3 regions of the Nocardioides ginkgobilobae genome follow, and region 3 is predicted to be linked to each of the others. Evidence: predicted binding sites of a transcription regulator. Region 3 holds the regulator's gene; each other region holds the start of a gene.
The links. The regulator HrcA, encoded in region 3, represses chaperone genes, less so after heat shock. The targets are predictions, from matches to a motif close to TTGGCACTCGNNNNNNNCGAGTGCCAA.
Positions count from the first base shown of each region.

Region 1: ACYVID_RS12820 (FmdB family zinc ribbon protein) is a predicted target of HrcA. The motif match lies at 1,681-1,707, and genes of this name have one in related genera.
Region 2: groL (chaperonin GroEL) is a predicted target of HrcA. The motif match lies at 1,217-1,243, and genes of this name have one in related genera.

Region 1 is NZ_BAAGUS010000013.1:28,192-31,460, reverse strand. It holds gene ACYVID_RS12825 (penicillin acylase family protein) at 1-1,651, opposite strand, end outside; gene ACYVID_RS12820 (FmdB family zinc ribbon protein) at 1,759-2,106, shown strand; gene ACYVID_RS12815 (SAF domain-containing protein) at 2,280-2,963, shown strand; gene ACYVID_RS12810 (large conductance mechanosensitive channel protein MscL) at 3,015-3,269, shown strand, end outside.
Region 2 is NZ_BAAGUS010000001.1:439,810-443,078, reverse strand. It holds gene ACYVID_RS02210 (DUF2157 domain-containing protein) at 1-186, opposite strand, end outside; gene ACYVID_RS02205 (ATP-grasp domain-containing protein) at 299-1,168, shown strand; gene groL (chaperonin GroEL) at 1,373-3,001, shown strand.
Region 3 is NZ_BAAGUS010000005.1:190,267-193,535, reverse strand. It holds gene dnaJ (molecular chaperone DnaJ) at 1-1,104, opposite strand, end outside; gene hrcA (heat-inducible transcriptional repressor HrcA) at 1,191-2,246, opposite strand; gene ACYVID_RS07245 (hypothetical protein) at 2,419-3,129, shown strand; gene ACYVID_RS07240 (MBL fold metallo-hydrolase) at 3,151-3,269, shown strand, end outside.

The DNA of each region.
Region 1 (3,269 bases), on a different contig from region 3:
CCTCACCCGTCCAGTCGTCCTCGGGGCGCCAGCCGGCGGCGGGCAGGGTGCCGTCGCGGCCGGACTTGCGCACGGGCACGGCCCCCGCGACCTGGACGCCGACCGTGCCGGCGCGGTCGGCGAGCACGACGTCGAGGGGAGGTACGGCGAGGGCGGCCGTCGCGCGGCGCGCCTCCTCCACGTCGTCGGCGAGCGCGAGCCCGAGCAGCCCGTCGAGGGAGGGCGCGGGCCGCAGGCCGACCCACTGCACCGCGACCGCCAGCTCCTCGTCGAGGTCCGCACCCCGGCCGATGGTGGAGGCCTCCCCCGTGGCGGCAGCGTCGGGATCGACGTCGGAGAGCAACGGCCCGTGCCGGGTGCTGCGCACCTCGATCTCGACGTCCTCGGCCCCGGCGACCTCGATGGTCTCGGTGCGGGTGCGCACCGGACGCCAGCGCTCGCCGACGAGCACCTCGTCACCGGCCGCGCCCGCACGCAGCCGCTCGACCACCAGGTCGGCGGTGTCGGGACCGGCGGCGGCCGCGCCCCACGCGACCTCGGCGTTGTGACCCTGCACCACGCCGGGGACGCCGGGCAGGGAGAAGCCGGCCACGTCGTAGGGACAGGCGGGTCCGACCTCGCGGCAGTGCAGGCCCACCTGCATCCAGGGACCGGGGACCTCGGTGGCGAGGTGGGGGTCGGCGGCCAGCAGCGGGGCGCCGGTGGAGGTGCGCTCCCCGGAGACGACCACGGCGTTGCTGCCGGCGCCGGGACCGCGCCCGGCCCACGTCGGGAGGGCGTCGAGGGCAGCTCCGGCCGCGGCGAGAGCGGCCGCTCCGGGAGGACCCGGCGCGGGACGCAGCGGGTTGCGGGTCGTGGTCTCGGTGGCGTCGGGCTCGAAGCGAGCGTCCACGACGGCCCCTCCCGGGACCACGGGCACCACGTCGTCGGGCGGGGTCGGCCACAGCGTCGCCGCGCGCGTCGAGCCGACCGCGTCGGCGGTCAGGACCCGGGCGACCTCGTCCTCGGCCGCGGCCGCGCCCCCGAGGTCCCAGCCCCAGGCCTTGAGCCAGGTCAGGGTGTCGACCGCCGACCAGTCGGCCGGGGCCAGGTCGGCACCGTCGAGGTCGAGCAGGGTGTACTCCACGGCCAGCTGCGAGGGCGCCGACTGCGCGAGGTAGGCGTTCACGCCGTCGGCGTACGCCTCCAGGAACGCGCGGGCGTCGGGGCTGAGCAGCGCCAGCTCGCGCTCGGCGACCCGGCGCAGGCCGAGGGTGCGGGCAGCGCGGTCGCCGGGCAGCGCGCCCTCGCCGACCAGCGCGGCGAGGGTGCCGGACGCACTGCGGCGGCGCACGTCCATCTGGAAGAACCGCTCCTGCGCGGTGACGTAGCCCTGGGCCAGCGCGAGGTCGGCGGTCGTCTCGGCGTAGACGTGCGGCACCCCGGCTGCGTCGCGCAGGACCGTCACCGGTGCCGACAGCCCTGGGACCTCGACCTCCCCGGAGACCTGGGGCAGCGGCCGCCGCACCAGCGCGGTGGCGAACAGACCCGTCACCACCAGCGCCAGGACCAGGCCGACGGCGACGTACGTCGTCACGCGCAGCCCGTCAGGCAGCCCGCGGAACGCGCGCCACCAGCGCAGGGGGACGGCCGCGCGCGTGTCCTCGCTCATGGTGCGAGCCATTCTGCCGTGCCGTACCATTGGCACTCGCCAGGGCAGAGTGCCAGCCGACCTCGGCCCACACCTCCCGGCCACCCGCCTGCACCGAAGGGGACCCGATGCCGACCTACCAGTACGCCTGCACCGAGTGCGACCACGCCTTCGAGCAGGTCCAGAGCTTCTCCGACGCCTCGCTGACCGTGTGCCCGCAGTGCCAGGGCCGGCTGCGCAAGGTCTACAACGCCGTCGGCGTCGTCTTCAAGGGCTCCGGCTTCTACCGCACCGACAGCCGCTCGAGCTCGAGCAGCTCCACGGCCGGGAGCTCCGGCTCGACGGACTCCGGCTCGTCGAGCTCCGCCAGCTCCGGCTCGGGCGAGAAGGCCGGCGCCGCCGCGTCGTCCTCCAGCAGCACCAGCTCCTCCGGCTCCTCCGGCGGCCCGAGCACCAGCAGCGCCGCCGCCTCCTGACCGCCACTCCGGTCCTCGCCGGTCGAGGTGCGAGGAGCGCCGGCGGCGAGCCACGAGACCCCGCCACCGCCGGTCTCGAGGCTCGCTGCGCTCGCACCTCGACCACCGGGTCGGATGACCGGACCTGTGGAGAGGGCGGCGCACCCTCGGACCGATCGGCCTAGCGTCCGGGCATGTCCCTCGACGCACCCGGCACCCCTCCTCCCTCCGACGTACGCCGCCGCCTGGCCCTCGCCCGGCGGCGGGTGCGCCGTGCCGTGCTGGGGCGACGCCGGCTGCTGGCCGCGGCGTGTGCCGCGCTCGCGGTGGTCGCGGGCGTGCGGGCCGTGGCCGCCCCTCCCCCGGAGGTGGTCGCGGTGACGGTGGCGGCGCGCGACCTGCCGGCCGGGGCCGTGCTGGCGTCGACCGACCTGACCACCGTCGCGCTGCCGCCGGAGACGCTGCCGGACGACCTGCTCACGGACCCGGCCGGCCGCACGCTGGCCGGGCCGGTGTCACGGGGCGAGCCGCTGACCGGCGTACGCGTCGTGGGGGCGCCGTGGGCCGAGGAGGCGCTGGCCGGCACCGACCGGCTCGCGCTGCCGGTGCGGCTGCCCGACGCCGGGACGGTCGGGCTGCTGCAGGTGGGCGATCGCATCGACCTGGTCGCCACCGACCCGCAGGGCGCGACGTCGGAGGTGGTGGCCCAGGGGGTGCCGGTCCTCGCGCTGCCCGGCCCCGACTCCTCCACCGGTGCGGCCGGACCGGTCGGTCCGGCCGGTGGGAGGCTCGTTGTCCTGGGCGTGGCCGCGGCCGAGCTGCCGCGCGTGTCCACCGCCGCCGCGGCGACCTTCCTGACCTACGCCTGGTCCCGCTAGCCTGCGGCCGGACGCGGCCACTCGGGCCGCCGCACAGAGAGGGCGCCACACATGAGCGGCTTCAAGAACTTCCTGCTCCGCGGGAACCTCGTCGACCTCGCGGTCGCGGTCATCATCGGCACCGCCTTCGGCCTGGTCGTCACCACCTTCACCAACTGGCTGACCGCCCAGCTGCCCTCGTCGGTCGACGACATCTTCAGCAACGAGGCGAACTCCTTCGGCGCCTTCATGAACGCGGTGATCTCGTTCGTGATCCTCGCCGCGGTCGTCTACTTCCTCATCGTCATGCCCTACACCAAGGCCAAG
Region 2 (3,269 bases), on a different contig from region 3:
CACGCCGACGCCCACGAAGAGGCCGCCGATCGCGGTCAGCAGGCGCACCACCGGCAGGCGGCGGGTCGAGGCGGCGTACCGCCCCAGGATGGCCTCGGACTGCCGCGCGTCGATGGTCCCGTCGCCCTGCCACAGCCGGACCTGGTCCTCGAGCCACTCCAGGCGCGCGGACGAGATGGTGGTCATGGGTACAGCATGGCGCCGGAGGGCCTCCCGGTGCGGGAGTCGTCGTGCTCGGGTCGGGGGGACCTCGGTCCCCAGCAGGGGGCGGGTCGAGCCGGCTCCTAGGGTGGCGCGCATGCCCACCGTGCTGCTCGCCACCTGCTCGCTGCTCCCCGACGGCGAGGAGGCCGGGCACCTGCTGGTGCCGGCGCTGGCCGAGCACGGGATCGACGCCCGCTGGGTGGTCTGGGACGACCCGGCCGTGGACTGGGCCAGCGCGGACCTGGTGGCGGCGCGCTCGACGTGGGACTACCACCGCCGCCTGCCGGAGTTCCTGGCCTGGGCGCGGGCGGTGGAGGCGCAGGTGCCGCTGCTCAACGGGGCCGACGTCTTCGCCTGGAACGCCGACAAGTCCTACCTGCTGGACCTCGCCGACGGTGCCCTGGCGGTGCCGGTCGTGCCGACCCGGTTGCTCGAGGACCGGGACCTGGTGCCCACGCTGCGGGCCACGATCGAGGAGCTCGGCACCGTGCTGGTCAAGCCCCGCACGGGTGCCAACGGGCTGGGCGTGGTGCTCGCGGAGTCCGTGGCCGACCCGCGGCTGGAGCACCTCACGGCCGGGCCGTGGGTCGTGCAGCCGGTCGTCGAGTCGGTGCGTACCGAGGGGGAGACCTCGGTCTTCGTGCTGGGTGGTCGCGCGACCAGCCAGGTCGACAAGGTCCCGGCCGACGGCGAGGTGCGCGTGCACGAGGCGTTCGGGGGGCGCTCGCGCCCGGTCGAGCTGCGCGCGGAGGCGGTCGAGGTCTCCCTGGCGGCGGTCGCTGCCGCCGTACGTCGGCTGGGACGGGAGCTTCCCTACGCCCGGGTCGACCTGATGCGGCTGGCCGACGGCACGCTCGCGGTCAGCGAGCTGGAGCTGATCGAGCCCGGGCTCTACCTCGACGTGCACCCGGACAACGCGCAGCACTTCGCCGCCACCGTCGCGGAGGCGCTGGCCGCCCGCTGAGGCGGGGGAGGCGTTTGCACTCGCCGGGTGCGAGTGCTAAACATGACGGTGGCACTCTCCTCATGAGAGTGCCAAGACACCCCGGTCCGGGGAGTCGAGGTCGCACCCCATCGGCGGGAAGGGTCCGTCGGTGGCGCGGCCGTCCGTCGCGGGCGACTGACCGGACCTCCACAACTCTTATGTTGCGAGGAGATCGCAGGAGTTATGCCGAAGCTGATTGCATTCGACGAGGAGGCCCGCCGCGGCCTCGAGCGGGGCATGAACACCCTCGCCGACGCCGTCAAGGTGACCCTCGGTCCCAAGGGCCGCAACGTCGTGCTCGAGAAGAAGTGGGGCGCCCCCACGATCACCAACGACGGTGTGTCCATCGCCAAGGAGATCGAGCTCGAGGACCCCTACGAGAAGATCGGTGCCGAGCTCGTCAAGGAGGTCGCGAAGAAGACCGACGACGTCGCGGGCGACGGCACCACCACCGCGACCGTGCTGGCCCAGGCCATGGTCCGCGAGGGCCTGCGCAACGTGGCCGCCGGCGCGAACCCGATGGGGCTCAAGCGCGGCATCGAGGCCGCCGTGGCCGCCGTCTCCGAGAAGCTCCTCGGCATGGCGACCGACATCGAGACCCGTGAGCAGATCGCGGCCACCGCGACCATCTCCGCCGGTGGCGACACCACCGTCGGCGACGCCATCGCCGAGGCGATGGACAAGGTCGGCAAGGAGGGCGTGATCACGGTCGAGGAGTCGAACACCTTCGGCATCGACCTCGAGCTCACCGAGGGCATGCGGTTCGACAAGGGCTACATCTCGGCGTACTTCGCGACCGACATGGAGCGCATGGAGGCCGTCCTCGAGGACCCCTACATCCTCATCGCCAACCAGAAGGTCTCCAACGTCAAGGACCTGCTGCCGATCCTCGAGAAGGTCATGCAGTCGGGCAAGCCGCTGCTGATCATCGCCGAGGACACCGACGGCGAGGCGCTGTCGACCCTGGTCGTCAACAAGATCCGCGGCACCTTCAAGTCCGTCGCCGTCAAGGCCCCGGGCTTCGGTGACCGTCGCAAGGCCATGCTGCAGGACATCGCGATCCTCACCGGCGGCCAGGTCATCTCCGAGGAGGTCGGCCTCAAGCTGGAGAACACCGGCCTGGAGCTGCTCGGCCAGGCCCGCAAGGTCGTCATCACCAAGGACGAGACCACCATCGTCGAGGGTGCCGGCGACGCCCAGCAGATCGAGGGTCGGGTCAACCAGATCCGCGCCGAGATCGAGAAGTCGGACTCCGACTACGACCGCGAGAAGCTCCAGGAGCGCCTCGCCAAGCTGGCCGGCGGCGTGGCCGTCATCAAGGTCGGCGCGGCCACGGAGGTCGAGCTCAAGGAGCGCAAGCACCGCATCGAGGACGCCGTCCGCAACGCGAAGGCTGCCGTCGAGGAGGGCATCGTCGCCGGCGGTGGCGTGGCGCTCATCCAGGCCGCCGCGGGTGCCTTCGACAAGCTCGAGCTCGAGGGTGACGAGGCCACCGGCGCCACCATCGTGCGCCTGGCCACCGAGGCCCCGCTCAAGCAGATCGCGATCAACGCCGGCCTCGAGGGCGGCGTCGTGGCGGAGAAGGTGCGCAACCTGACCCCGGGCCACGGCCTGAACGCCGCCACCGGCGAGTACGTCGACATGCTGAAGTCCGGCATCATCGACCCCGCCAAGGTGACCCGCAGCGCGCTGCAGAACGCCGCCTCCATCGCGGCGCTCTTCCTCACCACCGAGGCGGTCGTCGCGGACAAGCCCGAGAAGGCTGCCCCGATGCCCGGCGGCGACGGCGGCATGGGCGGCATGGACTTCTGAGTCCCGCCGCTCGTCCTGGCTGACGAGCACAGCAGCACCAGAGAGGCCCCGGCCGCGTGAGCGGTCGGGGCCTCTCGGCGTCAATGCGTCCGCGTGTCGTGGGGTTGTGCCCCTGGGCGAGCGCTCCGGCGCCCGCCCAGGGGCACGACCCGGACTCGTCACGGACCTCGGGCAATGCGCGCAGCAGCTCCTCGGGAAGCGTCAGCACCGGCTTGCCCGGCTCCTCGGACATCCGGGGTGCGTGGGGGCGACGCGGGCCGGTGGGAGC
Region 3 (3,269 bases):
GGGGGCCTCCTCGCCGCGCAGGGCGGCGAGCTCGCGCAGCAGCTCCTCCTGGCGTGCGTCGAGCCGGGTCGGCGTCTCCACGGCGAGGGTGACGACCAGGTCGCCGCGGCCGCCGCGCAGACCGGGGACCCCGCGCCCGCGCAGCACCTGCTCGGTGCCGGACTGGGTGCCGGGGCGGACGTCGAGCTCGAAGGAGGTCTCGAGGTCGGTGGTCGGCTCGCCGTCGACCACGTCGGCCTCCAGCGTGGGCATCTCGATGGTGGTGCCGAGCGCGGCCGCGGTCATCGGGACGGTCACGGTGCAGTGCAGGTCGTCGCCCTGGCGCTTGAAGACCGGGTGCGGGGCGACGTGGATCTCGACGTACAGGTCGCCGGCGGGGCCGCCGCCGGGGCCGACCTCGCCCTGCTCGGCGAGCTGGACCCGGGTGCCGGTGTCGACGCCCGCGGGGATCTTCACCGTCAGCGAGCGGCGCGAGCGGACCCGGCCGTCGCCGGAGCACTCGCGGCACGGGTCGGGGATGACGGTGCCGAAGCCGCGGCAGGCAGCGCACGGGCGCAGGGTGCGGATCTCGCCGAGGAAGGAGCGCTGGACGTGGGCGACCTCGCCCTGGCCGCGGCAGGTCTCGCACGGGATCGCGTGCGTGCCCGGCGCCGCGCCCTCGCCGGCGCAGGTGGAGCAGGTCACCGCGGTGTCGACCTTGATCTCCCGGGCGACGCCGAAGGCGGCCTCGGCGAGCTCGATCTCCAGGCGGATCAGCGCGTCCTGGCCGCGGCGCACGCGCGGACGCGGGCCCCGGCCGGTGCCGGTGCCCTGGGCACCGCCGCCGAAGAAGGCGTCCATGATGTCGGTGAAGGAGAACCCGGCGCCCGCACCGGCGCCGCCCATGCCGCCGAACGGGTCCCCGCCACGGTCGTAGGCCGCGCGCTTCTGCGGGTCCGAGAGCACCTCGTAGGCCCGCGAGACCTCGCCGAAGCGCTCCTTGGCGGAGGGGTCGGGGTTGACGTCGGGGTGGTACTGCCGGGCCAGCTTCCGGTAGGCCTTCTTGATGGTGGCCTCGTCGGCGTCTCGGGCGACGTCGAGGATCGCGTACAGGTCCTGGCTCACGGGCGGTTGCTTCCTGTCCTGTGCTCGGGTGCGGGGTGCTGGCTGGGGGTGGGCCGGCGGGGCCCGGCTGCTCCGGTGGGAGCGGGTCAGGCCTCGTCGAGGATGCGGGTGACGTAGCGGGCGACCGCGCGCACGGCTGCCATGGTGCCGGGGTAGTCCATGCGGGTCGGGCCGACGATGCCCAGGGTTGCCAACGACTGGTCCTCGGGGCCGTAGCCGGTGGAGACCGCGCTGGTGGAGGAGAGCTCCTCGTAGGGGCCCTCCGCGCCGATCCGGACGGTGACCAGCCCGCCGGTGCCCGCCTCGCCGAGGAGCTTGAGCAGCACGACGTGCTCCTCCAGCGCCTCGAGCAGGGGACGTACGGCGGAGTCGAAGCTGTCGCCGTAGCGCGCGAGGTTCGCGGCGCCGCCGACCGCCACCCGCTGGTCGGAGCGGTGGTCGCTCATCGCCTCCACGAGTGCCTCGACCACGGCACCGGTCGGGTCCGCGACCAGGCCGGGCGCCTGCTCGGGGTCCGGCTGCTGGAGGTCCGGCTGCGGGGTCACCGAGTCGCGGAGCGCGGTGACCGCGTCGGCGATCCGCTGCCCGACGGCGGCGAGCAGGACCCGGCTACGCAGGGCGGCCAGCTCCTCCTCGCCGAGCGGGGACGTGAGCTCGACCAGGCGCTGCTCGACCCGGCCGGTGCTGAGGATCAGCACGACCAGCAGCCGCTCCGGGGCGAGGGCGACGAGCTCGACGTGGCGGACGGTGGAGGAGGAGAGCGTGGGGTACTGCACGACGGCGACCTGGCGGGTCAGCTGCGAGAGCAGCCGCACCGAGCGCGAGACCACGTCGTCGAGGTCGACGGCGCCGTCGAGGAAGGAGGAGATGGCCCGCTTCTCCGCCGCCGAGAGCGGCTTGACGGTGGTGAGCCGGTCGACGAAGAGCCGGTAGCCCTTGTCGGTGGGGACGCGACCGGCGCTGGTGTGGGGCTGGGTGATGTAGCCCTCCTCCTCCAGCACCGCCATGTCGTTGCGGACCGTGGCCGGCGAGACGCCGAGGCCGTGCCGCTCGACCAGCGCCTTGGACCCGACCGGCTCCTCGGTGTGGACGTAGTCCTCCACGATGGCGCGGAGCACGGCGAGCCGACGGTCCTCCTGCACGGTCCACCTCCGAGGTCTGCGGTCGAGGCGGGCCCGGAGGCCCGCGGGGCCTGCGCTGGCACTCCGCAGGCCGGAGTGCCAATGCTACAAGCCGCGGGGTCGAGGTGCTGACAGGACCGTGAGGTCAGGTTAGGCTTGCCTAACTATTTCACCGACTCGTCTCGGAGGTCCCGTGCCGCTCGTCCGCTCCCCCCGAACCCAGCGCGACCCCTACTCCGTGGCGGCCCGCGCTCGGAGCGTGCTCGCCTGCCCCGCCGCCGCGGACCTGCGCCGGGACGGTCTGCCCGTCGACCTCGCCGAGGAGGTCCTCGGTCTCGACGACGACGCCGGGCGGCCCACCCTGGTGTGCCGCGCGGACGCGGCCCTGCTGACCGCGGCGGCGCGGCGCGAGGTGGTCTCGCTGCACCTCACCGGTGGCGTCGACGCGGGGGATCCTGCGCGGGCGGACCAGCTGCACCTCACCGGGCGCCTGGCGCTCGGGGCCGGCGAGCGCTGCGGCAGCTGCCCCGAGGAGCACCGCGTCGCCGTGCTCGAGCCGTCCGCGGTCGTCCTCACGGTGCGGGGGCGTGCCACCCCCGTCCCGGTCGCCGACTTCCTCTCCGAGGAGCACGTGCTCAACCGCGGCTACCTCACGCGCGCCGCGCAGCACGCCACGACCTGCCACGGCGAGGAGCTGCGGCGGGCGGTCTCGCGGCGCACCGGGCTCCCCCCGGCCCGGCTGCTGGCCGCCTCCCTCGGCGCGCTCACGCCTGCCGGCGTGGACCTGCGCTGGATCGACGCCGAGGGTGCGCACTCCGAGCGCCTGCGCTTCAGCCCACCCGCTGCCACCCCGGCCGAGCTGGGCGAGCTGCTGCGCCGGCACCTCGACGGCGGGGTGTGCTGAACCCGCTCCTAGGGTGGCGGCATGACCGCCAGTCCCCCAGCCCTCGTCGAGGTCGCTGACCGCGTGTGGGTCGCCCGCCACGAGTGGTACGACGCCAACACCACCTACGTCGGGGGCGAGCGCGGCCTCGTCGTGGTCGA